Linked DNA regions of Aliamphritea hakodatensis. The protein of the gene in region 3 interacts with the protein of the main gene of each other region in a pairwise test. Links are inferred from orthologs where the notes say so. Each region holds a gene or a part of one and is shown on either strand. Other genes may lie near its edges.

Evidence for each region. Proteins that work in one complex are often made in the same cells at the same time.
Region 1: the proteins of PCI15_RS16370 (region 3) and rne interact in binary tests that used the Escherichia coli proteins (3 or more experiments, as listed by UniProt). The link is inferred for Aliamphritea hakodatensis from one-to-one orthologs.
Region 2: the proteins of PCI15_RS16370 (region 3) and rlmN interact in binary tests that used the Escherichia coli proteins (3 or more experiments, as listed by UniProt). The link is inferred for Aliamphritea hakodatensis from one-to-one orthologs.

Annotation. Positions count from the first base shown.
Region 1 is NZ_AP025281.1:1,961,892-1,967,758, reverse strand. Bases 1-3,567 are described here. They hold rne (ribonuclease E), read left to right. Parts: upstream 1-352; coding sequence 353-3,367; downstream 3,368-3,567. Other genes in these bases: murB (UDP-N-acetylmuramate dehydrogenase), read right to left, coding at 3,465-3,567. Also shown: more of murB, read right to left, coding at 3,568-4,490; PCI15_RS08985 (low molecular weight protein-tyrosine-phosphatase), read right to left, coding at 4,490-4,978; PCI15_RS08980 (DUF1272 domain-containing protein), read left to right, coding at 5,125-5,433; kdsB (3-deoxy-manno-octulosonate cytidylyltransferase), read right to left, coding at 5,502-5,867. UniProt on the Escherichia coli protein: Endoribonuclease that plays a central role in RNA processing and decay. Required for the maturation of 5S and 16S rRNAs and the majority of tRNAs. Also involved in the degradation of most mRNAs.
Region 2 is NZ_AP025281.1:1,159,582-1,164,752, forward strand. What follows is about bases 1-2,871. They hold rlmN (dual-specificity RNA methyltransferase RlmN), read left to right. Parts: upstream 1-801; coding sequence 802-1,941; downstream 1,942-2,871. Other genes in these bases: iscX (Fe-S cluster assembly protein IscX), read left to right, coding at 4-204; ndk (nucleoside-diphosphate kinase), read left to right, coding at 336-743; pilW (type IV pilus biogenesis/stability protein PilW), read left to right, coding at 1,962-2,723; PCI15_RS05295 (RodZ domain-containing protein), read left to right, coding at 2,720-2,871. In the rest of the region: more of PCI15_RS05295, read left to right, coding at 2,872-3,814; hisS (histidine--tRNA ligase), read left to right, coding at 3,865-5,103; PCI15_RS05305 (YfgM family protein), read left to right, coding at 5,142-5,171.
Region 3 is NZ_AP025281.1:3,567,254-3,575,596, forward strand. Bases 2,572-5,410 are described here. They hold PCI15_RS16370 (DEAD/DEAH box helicase), read left to right. Parts: upstream 2,572-3,229; coding sequence 3,230-4,591; downstream 4,592-5,410. Other genes in these bases: rapA (RNA polymerase-associated protein RapA), read right to left, coding at 2,572-2,991; leuA (2-isopropylmalate synthase), read right to left, coding at 4,676-5,410. Also shown: PCI15_RS16360 (DEAD/DEAH box helicase), read right to left, coding at 1-9; more of rapA, read right to left, coding at 100-2,571; more of leuA, read right to left, coding at 5,411-6,334; PCI15_RS16380 (Lrp/AsnC family transcriptional regulator), read left to right, coding at 6,624-7,115; PCI15_RS16385 (hypothetical protein), read right to left, coding at 7,175-8,278. UniProt on the Escherichia coli protein: DEAD-box RNA helicase involved in the assembly of the 50S ribosomal subunit at low temperature. Exhibits RNA-stimulated ATP hydrolysis and RNA unwinding activity. Acts before DeaD.

The DNA.
Region 1 (5,867 bases), 1.6 Mb from region 3 along the record:
ATTTCATCCTTCTGGTACTGTTTTGGCCAGTTGGAGGTGGAGATGTCGCCAGCCCGGAACCTGCGTGCCATCAGAACGGAAAGCGGCCAGAGATAAGTAACCTGGCCGCCTGAACCGGACTGAAAGATCCGCAGTAACAGCTACGATCAGATATTGAAAACTGATAGAGGCTGCTGTTTCCTCCACCGTCGATAAGACCCGTCTGCGCTGTAATACACACCAGACAGGCAAAAACTGAACTATTGATGTCGTTACGAAGATTGGACTCACGTGACAGGGTAAGCCCTGTCCCCATACGTAAACAGCCATAGCGATGAAATACGTTAGTGTTATAAGAGAACGCTAACACAACATGAAAAGAATGCTCATTAATGCAACTCAGCCTGAAGAGTTGCGCGTCGCTCTGGTCGACGGTCAGCGTCTGTATGATCTGGACATTGAATCCGGCTCCCGCGAACAGAAAAAAGCTAACATCTATAAGGGTAAAATCACCCGCGTAGAACCAAGCCTGGAAGCCGCGTTTGTCGATTACGGCGCAGAACGTCACGGCTTCCTGCCACTGAAAGAAATCTCCCGCGAATACTTCATCAAAGGCAGCGATAAAGGCGGCCGTCCAAGCATCAAGGATGTTGTTGCTGAAGGCACCGAAGTAATCGTTCAGGTCGACAAAGAAGAACGTGGCAACAAGGGTGCAGCCCTGACCACCTTCATCAGCCTGGCGGGCCGTTATCTGGTACTGATGCCTAACAACCCGCGTGCAGGGGGCATCTCCCGCCGCATCGAAGGCGACGACCGTAAACAGCTTAAAGAAGCAATGGACGGCGTTACCATTCCGCAGAAAACCGGCGTAATCGTCCGGACTGCCGGTGTCGGCCGTAGCTCTGAAGAACTGCAGTGGGACCTTGACTACCTGCTGATCCTGTGGGAATCCATTACCAAAGCTTCCAGCGAACGCCCGGCACCTTTCCTGATCTACCAGGAAAGCAACGTGGTAATCCGTGCAATCCGCGACTACCTGCGCCAGGACATCGGTGAAGTACTGATCGACAGTGAAGAAGTTCACCAGGACGCACTGAACTTCGTTAAGCAGGTCATGCCAAGCTACGAACAGAAGATCAAGCTGTACACCGAACAGGTACCGCTGTTTAACCGGTTCCAGATCGAAACTCAGATCGAAACCGCTTTCCAGCGTGAAGTACAACTGCCTTCCGGCGGCTCGATTGTCATCGACCCCACCGAAGCACTGGTCTCCATCGATATCAACTCCGCACGGGCAACCCGCGGCAGCGACATCGAAGAAACCGCCCTGCACACAAACCTGGAAGCCGCTGAAGAAATCGGCCGCCAGCTGCGTTTACGGGATATCGGCGGCCTGATCGTTATCGACTTTATCGATATGACACCGATCAAGAATCAGCGTGAAGTTGAAAACCGCATGCGTGATGCGATGAAGATCGACCGTGCCCGCGTCCAGCTGGGACGGATCTCCCGCTTTGGCCTGATGGAAATGTCCCGTCAGCGCCTGCGTCCGTCACTGATCGAAAGCCGTGGTTCTGTCTGCCCGCGCTGTAACGGTCAGGGCACCATCCGTGACACCGAATCTCTGGCACTGTCTATTCTGCGACTGATCGAAGAAGAGTCTGCCAAGGAACGTACCGCCCAGATCCGTGCGATTCTGCCGGTATCTGTCGCCACCTTCCTGCTGAACGAAAAACGCAGCGAAGTACATGACATCGAACAGCGTCAGAATGTACGGGTCGTCATTGTACCTAACCCGAACATGGAAACACCGCATTACGAAGTTGTCCGTCTGCGTGATGATCACACCGTGATCAACACCAACGACGCCAGCTATACTATGCAGCCTGAACCTGAAGACATTGCTGAACCGGATACCGCAACTAACACTCCGGCCCGGGAAAAAGCCGCTGTCCGTACTGTTGCACCGCCTACTCCGGCACCTGTCAGCACAGAGACAGCTGCAGCACCTGCCAGCAAACCTGCCAAAAGCGAAGAAAAATCCCTTTTGTCTGGTCTGATCTCTGCCATTACAGGTCTGTTCAGCAGCCCTGAAGAAACGAAGAAAGAGCAGGAAAAACAGCCTCGCAATAAAGACAACAGTGAACGCAAGCGCTCTAACAACCGTCGCAACCGTCGCCGTAAGGACGACCGTGAACGCGGAGAAAACAAGCCACAAAACGCCGCTAAGGATGAACAGCAGGAATCCCGCAGCGACAAGCCACGTGGTGAAGGCCGTTCACGTAACCGCCGCCGCAACGACCGTGACCGCGATCAGAAACGCAACAAGCCTGAAGTTCAGGAAGAAAACCTGCAGCAACAGGAAAATGAAGTTCAGGAAGATGGCCGTAACCGTGGTGAACGCCGCCGGGGCCGTCGCCGTCGCGGTGAACGTAATGCCCATCGCAGCGGTTCAGAACAGCAGGAAAACGCGCTGAATACTGAGCAGCCAGTTGCTAACGCCGAAGACGCTCAGACTGAAAACGCAGCCAAAGCAGCGATTGATGCGCCAAAGCCTGATACCGCAACGAATGCTTCTGACGAAGAGCAGCCAAAACGCAAACGTCGCCAGCGTCGTCCGCGTAAAGATCGCAAGCGCGAAGAGTCAGCAGAAGCAACTGAAACAGCTACTGAAAACGCTGAATCTGCAGTAGCCGAAGCAGAAGCTCCAACGGCAGACACAACGGCAACCGAAGCCGCTGAACAGCCTGTCGCTGAACAAGCACCGGCAACAGAAGCCACTGAAGCCGCAGCAGAAGCAGCCCCACAAGCCGCTGAAGAAGTAACTGCACCTGAAGCACCCGCTGCAGAAGCTGAAGCCGTTGAAGCACCGACAGAAGCAACTGCTTCCGAAGAACCTGCTGCTGAACCCGCTTCCGAAGAAGTCGCAGCCGAAGAAGCTGCTGAAGCACCGGGAACGGAACAGGCCGAAACTGAAGTAACAGAAGAAGCTGTTGCCGAAGAAACAGCTGCCGAAGAAACAGCTGCCGATGAAGCAGTCACGGAAGTAACCGCTGCGGAAGAAACTGCAGCAACCGCCGCGGAAGAAGCACCTGCGACTGAAGCTCAGCCGGAAGCAGCCGCTGAAGACAACGCAAAGCCTGCGGAAGAAGCACCTTCTGCCAGCAAGCGTCGCGGACGTCAGCGCCCTGCCCGTAAAGCAAAGCCGGAGACATCAGCCGTGACAGAGTCGCAGCCAGCTGCACCGCGTCGCCCGGCACCGCTGGTTGCTGACCAGGACTCTGCGCCAACTCAGCGCCGCCAGCGTCGTGCACCGAACGATCCGCGCGGCCGCCAGCAGGCGATACCGGAAAACAATCAGACAGACAGTGAAACCACTGAAGTCTGATACTGCCTGATGGCACCGGCCAGCCCGGTGCCCGCGCACAAAAAAGCCAGCTGTTCAGCTGGCTTTTTTATGTTCGGCTTTTCTGCTGCCCTTCCTGTTATTGGGGAAAAGTGCGTGGCTCAATCTCCAGCCGCACCTTAAAGTGACTGAACACATCTTCCTGAATAGCCTGAGCCAGGCGCAGAATATCATCACCGCTTGCCCCGCCATGATTCACCAGCACCAGCGCCTGCTTATCATAAACAGCCGCATGCCCCTGACACCGGCCTTTCCATCCCAGACGGTCTATCAGCCAACCCGCGGCCAGCTTATAGCCTTCACCGTCCGCAAAACTGACCAGATCCGGATAGTCTTTCAGAATCGCCTCCCGCCGAACGGCCGACACAACCGGATTTTTAAAGAAGCTGCCCGCATTGCCGATCTCTGCCGGATCTGGCAACTTAGCACGGCGAACCTGACAGATATAATCACTGATCTGCAAACCGTCGGGAGACTCAATGCCAAGGCCGGCAAAATGATCCGCCAGCCCCGCATATGCCAGCACCGGCTGACACTCCCGGCTAAGCATAAAATTCACTTCGGTAATGATATAGCGCCCCGAAGCACGCTGTTTAAAAATACTGTCCCGGTATCCAAATTCACAGGCTTCGGTGGTAAATTCGCACAGCTCACCGGTCTCCCGGTCCAGCGCCGTAAGGTTGAGCATACGATCTTTGATCTCTACACCGTAGGCCCCGATATTCTGCATGGGTGCAGCACCAACAGTCCCGGGAATCAGCGACAGATTCTCCAGTCCGTATGCACCGCACTCAAGTGTATAACGCACGAAATCATGCCAGTTCTCACCCGCTGCAGCGGTGACACATACCCGGGACGGATCATCGACATCAGCCTTAACCGTAATGCCCCGTAAGCGATTTAAAATCACCAGCCCCGGTATATCACTCACCAGTATCAGGTTACTGCCGCCGCCAAGCACCAGCACATCCAGATTCTTACTGTCCGCAAATGCCAGTGCTTCACGAAGCTCAACTAAACTGGTTACCTCGCAGCAATACTCCGCCGCCACATCAAAACCAAAACTGTTAGCACTTTTCAGGGAATAATTTTCTGAAAACTCCATTAACCGGATACTCCCCGGACAACGATCTGATCCAGCAAAGCACTGCAGGCATCTTCAAGCATATCCAGCACATGGGTAAAACCTGCTGCACCGCCAAAATACGGATCCGGCACATCCCCCTCATAGCGATCAGTGAAATCTGTCATCATCCCCAGATAGCCGGGATAATCCGCAGGGCAAATACTGCGCAGTCCCCCCAAATTCTGAACATCCATCGCGATCACATAATCGTAATAACCAAAATCCGTCGCAACCGCCTGACGGGCCCGCAAATCACTCAGATCATAGCCACGCCTTGCCGCCTCCATCGTTGCCCGGTGATCCGGCGGTTCTCCCACATGGTAAGCCCCGGTACCGGCTGAATCCGTTTCGATAAGGTGTGACAGGCCCCGGTCCTCAACCAACTGCCGGAACACACCATGGGCCGTTGGTGAGCGACAAATATTGCCCAGGCAAACAAAAAGAACCTTCGTTTTTTTCTGTTCCATTTATACCTCTGAAAAAGCGCAAGAACCTACCAGAACACAGTAAACAAACTTGCAAAAATAGCCGTCATGCAGCCCAATGAATACCGTCATTATATACGCTGCATGACTATCTTCTGACAGATTTATTCTAAACAGGAACTGAAATTATGCTTGAGCTGCGTCCTAACTGTGAGAACTGTGACAAAGACCTGCCGCCAGACGCTGCAGATGCCTGCATTTGCACCTATGAATGCACCTTCTGCAGGCAGTGTGTTGAGTCAATTCTGGAGAATGTATGCCCGAATTGCGGCGGTAATTTCTGCCCCCGTCCCATCCGGCCCGTCACCGCCCGCCGGAAAGGCGTCAGTCTTGAACATCACCCCGCCGGCACACACCGTAAACATACGCCCTACAGCGAAGCAGAAATCCGTACATTTTCAGCCGCCGCCAAACACCTGCCACCCCGGAAACGCTGAAGCAGGCATAAAAAAAGCGCTTTATCTTTGCCGGATAAAGCGCTTCGGATCACAACTTCAGATTAGGCTCAGGATGCACTGAACAGTGCCCGTATCCGTTCCAGATCCGCTTCGGTGTCGACCCCTGCAGGTGGCAGCTCATCCGCCACATCCACATGGATAACCGCACCGTTATACATAGCCCGCAACTGTTCCAGACACTCAACCGTTTCAAGCGGCGCCGGCTCCCAGCGTACAAAGTCATTCAGCAGCTTAACCCGATAGGCATAAATACCGATATGACGCTGAAAATTAACGCCTTCAGGTAACACATTACGCGCCTGAGGATCCGCAAACTCATCCCTCGGCCACGGGATTGGTGCACGGCTGAAATACAGCGCTTTCCCCTGGGTATCGCTGATTACCTTCACAACATTAGGGTTTAGCACTGCCTC
Region 2 (5,171 bases), 2.4 Mb from region 3 along the record:
ATTATGTCTTTTAAATGGGTAGATGTGCACGACATTGCCATCGAGCTTGATGAGCGGTATCCGGACACGGATCCGCTAACCGTCAGTTTTCCGGATCTGTATGAATCGGTGATGGCGCTGGAAGGCTTTGATGATGACCCTGACCGTTGCGGCGAAAAGATTCTTGAGGCTATTCAGATGGCCTGGATCGAAGAGCGACAGTGAACACCGTAAAAAGCCCGCAAAAGCGGGCTTTTTCGTCTTTGAGGATGCTGTTATCTGTCAGGCTCATGGCGTATAATGGCGCGTTTTTCTAATATCCCTTGTGTCCTAAAATTTAAGAGGATTTATAGCAAATGGCTATCGAACGTACTTTTTCAATCATTAAGCCCGATGCAGTTGCCAAGAACGTTGTCGGCAAGATCGTTTCTCGTTTTGAAGAAGCGGGTCTGAAAGTGGTTGAAATGCAGATGAAATCTCTGTCTCAGGCTGAAGCAGAAGGTTTCTACGCAGAGCACAAAGAACGTCCATTCTTCGGCGATCTGGTTGCTTTCATGACTTCCGGTCCTGTTGTTGTTCAGGTTCTGGAAGGTGAGAACGCTATCGCTCTGAACCGCGAGCTGATGGGTGCTACTAACCCACAGGAAGCTGCTGAAGGTACTATCCGTCGCGATTTCGCTGAGTCTATCGACGCGAATGCTGTACACGGTTCTGACGCGCCTGCTTCTGCAGAGCGTGAAATTGCTTACTTCTTCGGTAAGTAATATCTGTTGGGCCGGGACACCGTGTTTCGGCCCACTGTTTTATGATGTTAGGTGAGATATGACTGAAGCCACACAAAAAGTTAATTTACTGGGACATTCGCCACAAAAGCTGGCTGAATATTTTCAGAGCATCGGTGAAAAGCCGTTCCGTGCTACCCAGGTATTGAAGTGGATTCATCAGTTCGGTGTCAGCGATTTTGCTGAGATGACTAACATCAGCAAGGCGTTACGGGAAAAGCTTGCCTCGGTGGCAGAAATCCGTGAGCCTGAAGTTCTGGTTCAGAACATTTCCAAAGACGGTACCCGTAAGTGGGTCATTAAGCTGGAAGGCGGCTCTTGTGTTGAAGCTGTACTGATTCCGGAAAATGGCCGGGCAACCCTGTGTGTATCTTCGCAGATCGGTTGTTCGCTTGACTGCAGTTTTTGCTCCACAGGTAAGCAGGGGTTTAACCGTAATATGAGTGCCGCCGAAATTATCGGTCAGGTACGGGTGGCAATTCGCTCTTTTGGTCCTTTTGATCCTTCCGGTGACCGCCGTGTGACGAACGTGGTGTTTATGGGTATGGGCGAGCCCCTGATGAATTTTGATAACGTTGTTGATGCTATTCAACTGATGATGGATGACAACGCTTATGGTTTATCCAAGCGCCGCGTGACCCTGAGTACTTCGGGTGTGGTACCTGCGCTAGATAAGCTTCGTGAAGTAACGGATGTTTCTCTGGCAATCTCACTTCACGCCGGTAACAACGATCTGCGTGATGTGTTAGTACCGATCAATAAAAAATATCCGATTGATGAGCTGGTTGCGGCCTGTAACCGCTATATGGACAGCCTTAACGATAAGCGTGTAATTACGGTCGAGTACACATTGATCGAAGGCATTAATGATCAGCCTCAGCACGCCCGGGAGTTAGTTAAAGTATTGAAACGCTTGCCTTGTAAGCTGAATTTGATACCTTTTAATCCTTTCCCTAATTCGGATTATCTGCGGCCGTCGGAAGATGCCATTCAGGCATTTAAGATGATTGTAGTTAAAGCGGGTATTATTACTACTGTCCGCCGGACCCGCGGGGATGATGTAGATGCGGCATGTGGTCAGTTAGTTGGCCAGGTTATGGACCGGACCCGCCGCAGTGAAAAGTATATTCCGTTAACTCCTGCTGATGCTGTACAGGTACAACAGGCTGTTAAACACTAAGTTTGTCAGGAGAGACGCGATTGAAAAGCTGTTTAGTTGTTCTGTTATCAGTACTGCTCGCAGCTTGCGCGGGTAATACAACTCAGACAAACGGTAATCTGAATAACGGTGCGGCAGATGCTTATACCCAGTTGGGTATTCAGTATCTGCGTGATGGCGATAACGCCAATGCCAAGCAGGCTTTTCACCGTGCCACACAGATAGACCCGGATACAGAGCTGGCTTATAACGGGCTGGCGATGGTCTTTCAGCTGGAGAATGAAGCTGATCTGGCTGAAGAGTATTTTAAACGGGCTGTTTCTATCGCACCGGATAATGCTGTTCTGCGAAATAATTACGGTGCATTTCTGTTTAGCCAGGAGCGTTATCAAGAAGCCTGTAAAGAATTGGCGGTCGCGACACAGGATCCGTTTTACGCACAGCGGGCTCAGGCATTTGAAAATCTGGGGCGTTGTTATCAGAACCTGAAACGTTTTCCGGCTGCTGAACATGCATTCAAGCGAAGCCTCAATCTTAACCCGAATCGTCCTGTTGCCTTAATCGAACTGGCAGATACGCTGTTGGCTGAAAATCAGCCGGATGAGGCTTTCATCTATTTTGAGCGTTTCGGTGAATTAGTTGATAACCGTCAGGTCGAACATTACGCTAGGAGCCTTTGGTTAGGTATCCGCATCTCCAGAGTCAAAAATAATTCGATTAGTGCAGCGACTTATGGTTTGATTCTTAAGAATTTATTTCCAGATTCGCAAGAATACCGTGAGTATAAGGAGTCATCTCGGTGAGTAGAAAAGAACCGCAAAGTGGCGATAGTGAACTGCAGGAACTGGTTTTTCCTGTTGATGAGCTGATTCAGGCGCGTGAAGACAGCGGCCGTACTCAGGATGATGTGGCACAGGAGCTGCGTCTGTCGATGCGATACATTCAGGCGTTGGAAACGGCTGAGTTTGAAGCGCTGCCAAGTATGGTGTTTGCCCGTGGATACATCCAGAGCTATACCAAGTTGCTCGGTTTGGATGCGGACCGTTATCTGGCAATTTTTGATGAGCTGACGACGCCGGGTGGAAAGCAGCGCCGCCGCCCGATCCGTGCGGTAGGAAAAGTTGATCAGCAGGCTAAGTCAGGTGATTTTGCCGTCAGAAGCTTTACCTGGATTATTTTGCTGGCCCTGATCGGTGTTTCAGTGTGGTGGTGGAAGGCTCAAAGTAATCCTGAGTTGTTATCTGACCTGTGGCCGGCAGGGGAAGCAGCGCAGGAAGTCGTTGTTGAAGGTGACGGAACGCTGCAGTTAAACATTGAAGCGGAGCCGGAAGTTGACAGTTTTCCGCCTGTAGATGTTGACCCTGTCAGTGTGCCTGTAACCGAAAAAGCAGATGAGGTTTTAGCCAGCGCTGAAGCTGTACTGGAGCAGGCAGCGGAAGCTGTGCAGGATGTTTCAGGTGATAATGCACAGCCTGAAGAAGCGACTAATGACAGTGGAACGGAACAGCCTGAGGCTGCTTTGAATGCTGAGCCGGTAACGGGTATTACTGCGCAAACGGATATTCAGCTTGAGACTGCGCAGGTTGATCCTCCGGTTCTGGTGCCAGCACAGGAAGAGCGTCAGTCTGTTGGGACCGATTCAAGTGTTGGCCGGTTACTGATCGATTTTCTAGATGATTGCTGGATCAGTGTGAAAGATGTAAATGGTCGGGTCCTGGCAATGCGAATTAAACCGGCAGGCAGCCGGCTTGATGTTTCAGGTCCCGGTCCTCTGAAAATTCAGATTGGCAAAGTCTCCGCGGTTAAAAGTATCACCTTTAACGGCCAGCCGGTTGATCTGAGTAGTTACACCCGTTTAGATGTGGCAAAGCTGAATTTGCCCGCAAGTGAATAAGTTATCTGTTAGGACTAGTTAAATTGGCAAAAATCAAAGCCATCCGCGGAATGAACGACATTCTGCCGGAGCAGACTCCCGTCTGGCAATTCCTCGAATCAACTGTGAAAAATGTACTGGCTACCTACGGCTACAGCGAAATCCGTATGCCGGTTGTTGAACAGACTGATTTGTTTAAACGTTCGATCGGTGAAGTCACGGACATTGTTGAAAAAGAAATGTATACCTTTGAGGACCGCAACGGTGAAAGCCTGACGCTTCGTCCTGAAGGTACTGCCAGCTGCGTGCGTGCCGGTGAAGAGCACGGTTTGTTGTTTAATCAGACCCAGCGTTTATGGTATCAGGGACCGATGTTCCGGTATGAAAAGCCGCAAAAAGGACGCTACCGTCAGTTCCATCAGATTGGTGTTGAAACTTTCGGTATGGCCAGTGCTGATATTGATGCAGAAGTGATCATGCTCAGTGCGCGCCTCTGGAAACAGCTGGGAATCCTTGATGCGGTGACGTTGCAGCTGAATTCACTGGGCAGCAATGAAGCGCGGGCGGTGTTCCGTGCAGATCTGGTTACCTATCTGGAAGCACATAAAGATGAGCTTGATGAAGACAGCCGCCGGCGTCTTGAGTCAAATCCGCTGCGAATTCTGGACAGTAAAGATGCCGGTACTCAGGCTTTGCTGGATAAAGCACCTGTGCTGAATGATTATCTGGATGAAGATTCTAAGTCGCACTTTGCTGAGCTGTGTGAATCCCTTGATGCTGCCGGAATTAAGTACGAAATCAATCCCCGTCTTGTACGTGGTCTGGACTACTACTGTAAAACAGTATTCGAATGGGTGACTGATAAGTTAGGGGCTCAGGGGACTGTCTGTGCAGGCGGCCGTTATGACGGTCTGGTACAGCAACTGGGCGGCCGGGCAACACCCGGTGTAGGTTTTGCCATGGGTGTTGAACGCCTGATTTTGTTGTTGGAAACCCTCAATGTGGTACCGGACGCGTTGCGTCAGCCATTTGATGTTTACCTGGCGGCGGAGCATAAAGGCATTCAGTCCCGTATGGTTGTTCTGGCCGATCAGCTGCGGGATGCTGTGCCCGGGCTGCGTATTCAGCTGCATTGCAGTGGGCTGAAAAACATCGCCAATAAAGCCCGGCAGACCGGCGCTGCCTGGGTAATCCTGGTACGCCAGAATGAAGAAGGTTCACTGGTGTCAAACCTGTGGTATAACTCCGAGCCGAGCTACGATGTTGCTGAGTCGGATATTGCTGCTTTATTACAGCAACAGCAGGCATAAATTAGTTTTTAGAGTTTTATAAAGCACGGGAGTATGTTGTGGCTGAATTGCGCACAGAAGAAGAACAG
Region 3 (8,343 bases):
CTCAGACAAGTTAAAACTCCGCTCAGTAGAAAAACGTACCGGGCATCAGCGCCCGGTATAAAAAGTATAATTCAGGCCGCGATGGCCAGAAAGGTAATATCAGGTGGCTACAATAACGCGAATTGCATCCAACTTCAGCTGCAGGGTTTCAAGATACCCTTCCAGCAGTGCCTGACGCTCCGCCAGCGCAGCAATTTCTTCGCTGCGGATATTCGGATTAATTTCCGCCAGAGCCATCAGACGCTCTACTTCAGCGCCCAGAATATGACGGACATTTTCCTGCGCAGCGGCATAAATGGCCGGTTGCTGTTTATCTGCCAGCTCTTCAGCTTCGGCCACCATAGCGTTAATTTCGGTACGGGTATGCTTAACGATATCCACCGCCTGCCGCTTACCCACCCGTTCCGCAAGATTATTAATATGCTGTTCGGTCAGAACCTTACTCAGATCCGTACGGTTTACATCCACCACGATACGCACCAGAGTTTCCGGCATATAACGCTGAACCTGCATCTCTCTCGGTGCCGCACAGTGCAGTGTAAAGATGCTTTCCAGCAACAGGGTACCCGGCTTCAGTGGCGGCAGTTTGATACTGCACACAGCAGCATTACCGAACTCCCCGGATAGGATCATATCCATCGCCCCGGACACCATAGGATGTTCCCAGCTGAGGAAGTGCATATCCTCACGGCTTAACGCGGTGGTCCGGTTAAAGGTGGCGGTCATGCCCTCTTCCGGCAAGCCCGGGAAGCTTTCACAATGCATGTGATCACTCGGGTGCAGAATAATGCAGTTGGTGCTGTGGTGCTGTTGTTCAACACCGAACTGGTCGAACACCTTTTCCATATACTTGCTCAGCTTGCTGCTGGCACTGGCGCTGTCGATGTTATCAATCAGTTCTGCAGCCCGCAGCGGGTCACAGGAATTCATTTCCAGCAGCTTATTCCGACCGGCCTGCAAAGCCGCCATGGTTTCATCAGCAGCGGCGCGGGTTTCAGTAATCAGCTGTTCCGCTTCATCATCATTGGCGTGGCCGCGCAGCATGGTTAGCAGCGGTGTTTCAAAGCGTTCAAACAGCGCGCTGCCCGCCGGGCAGGCCGTTGCAAAACAGTTCAGTCCCTGCTCATACCAGGCCAGCAGATGACTCTGGGCTTCCGTGAAATACGGTACGTGAATATTCACATCGTTCTTCTGACCGATCCGGTCCAGACGGCCAATCCGCTGTTCCAGCAAATCCGGATTCAGCGGCAGATCAAACAATACCAGGTGACTGGCAAACTGGAAGTTACGGCCTTCGCTGCCAATCTCGGAACAGATCAGTACCTGGGCGCTGTCATCTTCATCAGCGAAATACGCTGCCGCACGGTCGCGGTTCACCAGGCTCATACCTTCATGGAACACCGCAGAACGCACGCCTTCATACAAACGTAAATGTTCTTCCAGCTGTTTAGCCGTGGCCGCAGCCGCGCAGATAACCAGTGCTTTTTCGTGGCGGTTTGCCGCCAGCCACTCCACCAGCCAGGCAACCCGGGGGTCGGCTTCCAGCCAGCGATCCTGAAATACTTTTTCCGGGTGCAGCAGCAGATCCAGATCAGCACCTTCCAGTTGCTGTTTTTCGCTTTCCAGATAGAAATCCGGTTCCGGTAACGGATGCGGATGCAGAATACGCTCAGGGAAGCCTTCCACCGCATCCCGGGTATTACGGAACAGTACCCGGCCGGTGCCATGATGATCCAGTAACTCACTGATGGTGGTTTGTAACAGCTCATCAAAGGCGACAAAGTCTTCCAGATTCTGAGCAGCATCCAGCAGAGTATCCACACGGGCCTGCCCCAGGTATTCAGCCAGCGAAGCCTGTACACTGGCATCTTTAATCTGCTCAAGCACATCATCGGCTAACAGAGCATCCATCAGTTCACGTACCGGCTGATAACCGGCTTCTTCTTCGCGGAACTTCTGCAGATCATAATAGCGGTCCGGATCAAGCAGGCGTAAACGGGCAAAGTGCCCTTCCATGCCCAACTGTTCCGGGGTCGCAGTCAGCAGTAACAGACCTTTAATTTCTGCAGACAGTGATTCAATGCAGGCATACTCGGTGCTGATGGCATCTTCCGCCCACTCCAGGTGATGGGCTTCATCGACAATCAGCATATCCCAGCCGGCCATAATCGCCTGAGCCTGACGCTGAGTACTGTTAGCCAGGAAGGGTAATGTACAGAGCACTAACTGAGCCGTCTCGAACGGGTTTACCCCTTCATCAGACATTTCCAGTGCGGTACAACGCAGCTCATCCAGAATGGTAAAGCGCAGATTAAAGCGCCGCAGCATCTCTACCAGCCACTGATGAATCAGGCTGTCAGGCACGACGATTAATGCCCGGCTGGACTTACCGCTGATCAGTTGCTGATGCAGAATCAGACCCGCTTCGATGGTCTTACCCAGCCCCACCTCATCTGCCAGCAATACCCGTGGCGCAAACCGCTCGCCTACCTGATGGGCGATATACATCTGGTGGGGCAACAGCTGAACCCGCGGGCCAATTAAACCAAATCCGGCAGACTTAACATGCTGATGCTGATGCTTAAGGGTTTCCAGCCGCAGCTGGAAACGGTTGTTCTTTTCCACCTGACCGGCAAACAGACGGTCATGGGGTTTACTGAAATGCACCGAGCTGTCCAGCTCAAGCTCATCAATACTGTGATCTTCGCCTTCTGCATCAAAGCCCAGGTAATACACACAACCGTCTTCTTCGACCACTTCGCTGATGACAATTTCCAGCCCCTGATAGGACTTCACCTGTTCACCGACGGGATAAATAACCCGGCTGAGCGGTGCATTATCCACCGCATAAGTACGCTCTTCCTGAACGGCAGGGAAACTGATCACGACACGGCGGTTGGCAACATCAACAACAACCCCCAACCCCAGATTCGATTCGGTATTACTGATCCAGCGCTGACCGGGAATAAACTCTGACAAAAGACGACTCACTATTTCTGAAAATTCTTCGCAATATAAATCTTGCTTACCCTGAAACCATTCACACAGCATAGCAGGAAGAACGGCGGCAGCGCATGATAGGGCTTGTTTAGATGTAGCTCAAGAGGCAAACACTCCTGTTTAACTATAAAGGTTGAGGGAATGACATAACGCAGGGAAATTCAGGTGGTCAGGCGGAAAATGGTGTATGCTTGCGGTTTAATTTTCACTGCCCACCAAAGCGAGCATTATGTCCTTTATCGATCTTGATCTGGACCTGGAAATCCTCGGCGCACTGGCCGATAACGACTTCCTGAAACCCACTGATATTCAGCAACAGGCGATCCCTGCCATCCTTGATGGTCTGGATCTGCTGGCCAGCGCCCCGACCGGCACCGGCAAAACGCTGGCCTTCGTTCTGCCCGGGCTGCAGCACATACTGGACAGCGAACCGGACAGCAGCAGCGCACCACAGGTGCTGATCCTCAGCCCGACCCGGGAACTGGCTAAACAGACCTACGAAGTAATTCAGCAGCAAACGGCAAACAGCCACATTAACAGCTGCCTGATTGTGGGTGGGGTACCCTTCGGCATGCAGAAAGCCATGCTGGCAGAACGGATCGATATCATGGTGGCAACCCCGGGCCGTCTGCTGGAGCTGAACGCCCAGCAATGGCTGGATATGTCTGTGGTGGATATGCTGGTGATCGATGAAGCTGACCGCATGCTGGACATGGGCTTTATTGAAAGCATTCAGCAAATTGCTGATGTCCTGCCCCAGTCCCGCCAGACCCTGATGTTTTCCGCCACCCTGGAAAGCGACAAGATTCAGAAGTTTGCCAGCGACCTGCTTAACGAAGACGCCCGCTGTCTGGAAGTGGAACAGCCACGGCACATTCCGGAACACATCAAACACAGCGTCTACCAGGCAGATAACGAAGTTCACAAAGACCACCTGCTCAAAGCACTGGTGAAAAGCCATGAAATTGAGCAGGCCATTGTGTTCGTTAACAGCCGTAAACAGGTGGACCACTGGGTCCATGTGATTCGCGGGCTGGGCATCACCTGCGCCGGTTTACATGGCGACCTGCGCCAGAGCGACCGTGGTCAGCGAGTCAAAGACATGCGCCGCAAACGCATCAAAATAATGGTAGCCACCGACGTTGCCGGCCGCGGGCTGGACCTGCCGGATATCCATCACATCATTAACCTGCAACTGCCCATGAAAGCGGACAGCTACGTACACCGTGCCGGCCGCAGTGGCCGCGACGGCCGTAATGGCTATGTATGGTCAATTGTAGACGCGCTGGACTGGCCAACACTGGGACGGATCGAACGTTTTATCGGCCAGAAAATCAGCCGTGCGACCTATCCGGGCCTCGCGTCAAAGAAGCCGGAACCCACCGAAAAGAAAAAGCTGAAAACCAAGTCTAAAGCCAAAACAAAAGTTAAAAGCAAAGCCAGGGGAAAAGCTGCCAAGCCAAAGGCAAAAGCAGGTAAAAAACCGAAAACCGGTGCCCGCCCTGCCACCCCGAAAACCGCCGAGAGCAAAAAAGCTGCGGGTAATAAGCCGGCGGCGAAAAAAGCACCGCGCAAGCCAAAAGCTGACTAAACCGCTTTTCTTCCGGATACAAAAAAACGCCCGGCGGTTTACACCTCCGGGCGTTTTCTTTTATTAAGTTTTACTGAAGCTTGCTTAAGCCGCCTGAGCCACCGCGGCCTGGCTGCGGCTGAATGCGGACAGCATCGCCTGCATTGTCGCCGCCGAGGTATCTTCAGCGACCGCTACACCGTGGTGCAACTGATCATCAATCATCACTTCAATACATGCCTGCGCCTGTGCTGCCGTACCGCTGCCAATGGCGTGCTGATCAAACTGCTGCACATCAATACTGCAGCTGAAACGCTGACCCAGTGCCTGACACAGCGCTTCCAGCGGGCCGGTACCCTGGCCGTTAAACTGGCTGTTGCCGACACTGAAATGTCCGTCAACCTGATGGCCTTCAGTGTGCAGATCATAGCTACCCAATACCCATTCAGGTGCTACTTCAACAAAGTGCTGGTCATAGAGTTCTTTAATTACCGTCGGTGAAACTTCCACACCGGACGCTTCGGCCGCCCCCTGAACCTTCTGGCTCAGCGCACCGTGCATCCACTTCGGCAACTCAATGTTGTAATCACGTTCCAGCACCAGCGCCACACCGCCCTTACCGCTCTGGCTGTTGATCCGCACCACGGCTTCATATTCGCGGCCGATATCACGGGGATCGATCGGCAGATAAGCCACATCCCACTTATCCAGACCGTTGTCAGCATGGTAGTTCATCGACTTACGGATGGCATCCTGATGGCTGCCGGAGAAAGCGGTATACACCAATTCGCCAGCCCACGGATGACGGGCAGATACCGGTAATTCAGTGCAGTATTCCACCACTTCGATAATTTCTTTAATGTCCGAAAAGTTCAGTTTCGGATCAATACCACGGGAATACAGGTTCATCCCCATCGTCACAATGTCCATGTTACCGGTACGTTCACCGTTACCGATCAGCGTACCTTCAATGCGATCCGCACCGGCCAGCACACCCAGCTCAGCTGCCGCAACAGCACAGCCACGGTCATTATGAGTATGCAAACTGATACGGATATGCTCACGCTGGCTAACCTGACGGCAGAAATATTCAATCTGGTCAGCAAACACGTTAGGCGTCGACATCTCCACTGTTGCCGGCAGGTTAATCACCACTGGCTGGCCATTTTCTGGCTGCCACTCAGCGATTACCGCATCACACACCTCAACGGCATAATCCATTTCAGTGCCGGTAAAGCTCTCCGGCGAATACTGGAATTCCCATTCAGTCTGCGGGTATTTTGTTGCGTAGGACTTCACCCACTGCGCACCCTGTACCGCAATTGCCTTAATGCCTTCGCGGGACTTACCGAATACCTGTTCACGCTGGACAGTCGAAGTAGAGTTATAGACATGAACAATGGCCCGCCGCGCACCTTCCAGTGACTCATAAGTACGGGCAATCAGATCTTCCCGTGCCTGGGTCAGCACCTGAACGGTCACGTCTTCCGGTATGCGGTTTTCTTCAATCAGCTTACGGACAAAATCAAAATCCGGCTGTGAAGCAGAAGGAAAACCCACTTCGATTTCTTTGAAACCCAGCTTAACCAGCAGATCAAACATGCGGGTTTTCTGTTCAACATTCATCGGATTAACCAGTGCCTGATTACCGTCACGCAGGTCAACACTGCACCAGTCAGGCGCGGCGGTGATTACCTGATCAGGCCAGGTACGGTCGGTTAATGCTAACGGCTCAAAAGCTTTATATTTACGATGGTCAAACATGCTGAGTTCCCGGTATCTTGCCTCGGTAAGGCGCTGAAAATTGTAATTTTTGTTAAGTCTGCAAAGGGTGCTTATGGCACGGTGAAAGGCAGTTTTTAGGCCCGCCGCCGACGGATAAGTCTCTGGCGGGCCTGACCGAAAAGCGGGGATCACCCGTCAATCAGTAAGGCATAGTGTAAACAGTGTTGTGCGCAATTACTGTGCTAAATCATCCCTTTTAAAACCAATTGCGCAATTTTCATAAACACATTACGCTTAATGCTTACAAAAAATTGCGCGAGAAATGATAATGCGTTCAAACAATATCAACCTTGACCCGTTTGATATAAAAATATTGCGCGAATTACAGCGTGACGCTAACCAGTCAAATCAGGAACTTGCAGAAAAAGTCGGCCTCACTGCCGCCCCCTGTTCCCGCCGGGTGAAACAGCTGGAAGAGTCCGGCGTGATTCAGCAAAAAGTGGTGCGGATAGATGAGCGGGCCGTCAATCTGGACCTGATTGCCATCCTGCATATCAGCATGGACAAACATATTCCCGAACGCTTCGAAGAATTTGAAGCGACCATTAACCGCTTCCCGGAAGTGATGGAGTGCTACCTTATTACCGGCCACGACGCCGACTATCAGTTAAAGGTCGCCGTGCCGGACATGGACCGCTATCACGATATTCTGTTGGGTAAGATCACCCGCATCAGAGGTGTTACCGGCGTAAAGTCAGCTTTCATCATGCGTAAAATTGTCGATACCACCTCGGTTCCGCTGGACTATATCCACCCCTGAGTAGCCGCCATTAAAAACGGCAGCCCAGGGCTGCCGTTATCATTATCTGCAGGACTGAATTACGAATCTGCCGGTTGATAAATATCCTGCAGTACCGATACCTGGCGAATCCAGCCACCTTCGGCCACATCAGCCGGCAGCTGCGCCTGCATACCACGCTTTGCTTCACCGTAAGTGCCGAACTGATGCCGGTAAAGCACAACATACACAGGCCCCAGCACCGTCACACTGCGATAATAATCAACCTGCCCCTGCAAACCGGTATCCCGCAGAAAACCGTTCAGCGACGGCTCGTCCTTAAACTGTGCCAATTGCAGCACAAACTTATCCTTCGGCTGGCTGAACAGCCAGTCACGGTTTTTCAGCCCCGCGACATTATCAAACGCGGCAGATGCCGGCTGGCCAGCAGCCGTTGGCCCGTAAAGGTTCAGCAGTCGCTCGGAAATGGCGGTATATAAAACGCCGGCCTTATCATGCCCTGCTACCTTGCTGCGCTGGGCGTACTCAAGCGCCCGGGGAAGGTCTGCTTCAACCTGCTCACCGTTGAAATAAATCGCAGCCAGGTTATACAGTGCATCCGGGTTTTCCTGCAACGCCGCCTTCTGATACCAGCTCAGGCTGGCCGCATGATCCTTGCCCGCCAACAGAATCGCCAGCGTTACCTGCGCATCCTGATGACCGGACCGGGCAGCCAGACGCAACCAGCGCTCCCCAAGATTAAGGTCCTGTTTAACACCACTGCCTTTCAGCAGCATCTGCCCCAGCTTAAACTGGCTCTCGGGCATATTTTCAGCGGCTGCCTGACGATAATAGCCCACTGCCTGCGGCAAATTCTGTTCAACTCCGCGGCCATATTCATAGGCAATGCCCAGATAATACGCGGCCGGTGCATACCCCGCAGCCACCGACTGAGTCAGCAACTCAACTGATTTAACCTGATCGCCTTTACGGCCCAGACTTTCGCCATAAATACGGCCCATGGCAAACAGACCCTGTGCATCACCGGCATCCGCCAAGCGGGCACAGATGGTGTTTGCTGCGACATAATCTTCATGTTCCAGACGGTCCAGACAGGCAGGCCCCCGGGGATCGTGATTCGCCAGCGCCGACGCTGAACCGGTGGCCAGCAACACACACAGCAAAACAGATTTGTTAGCAAACATCACTTTCTCCCTCACCGCTAACTGCGGCTGAATCCCTGTCCGTCAAACCGGAATTTTCTCTGAAT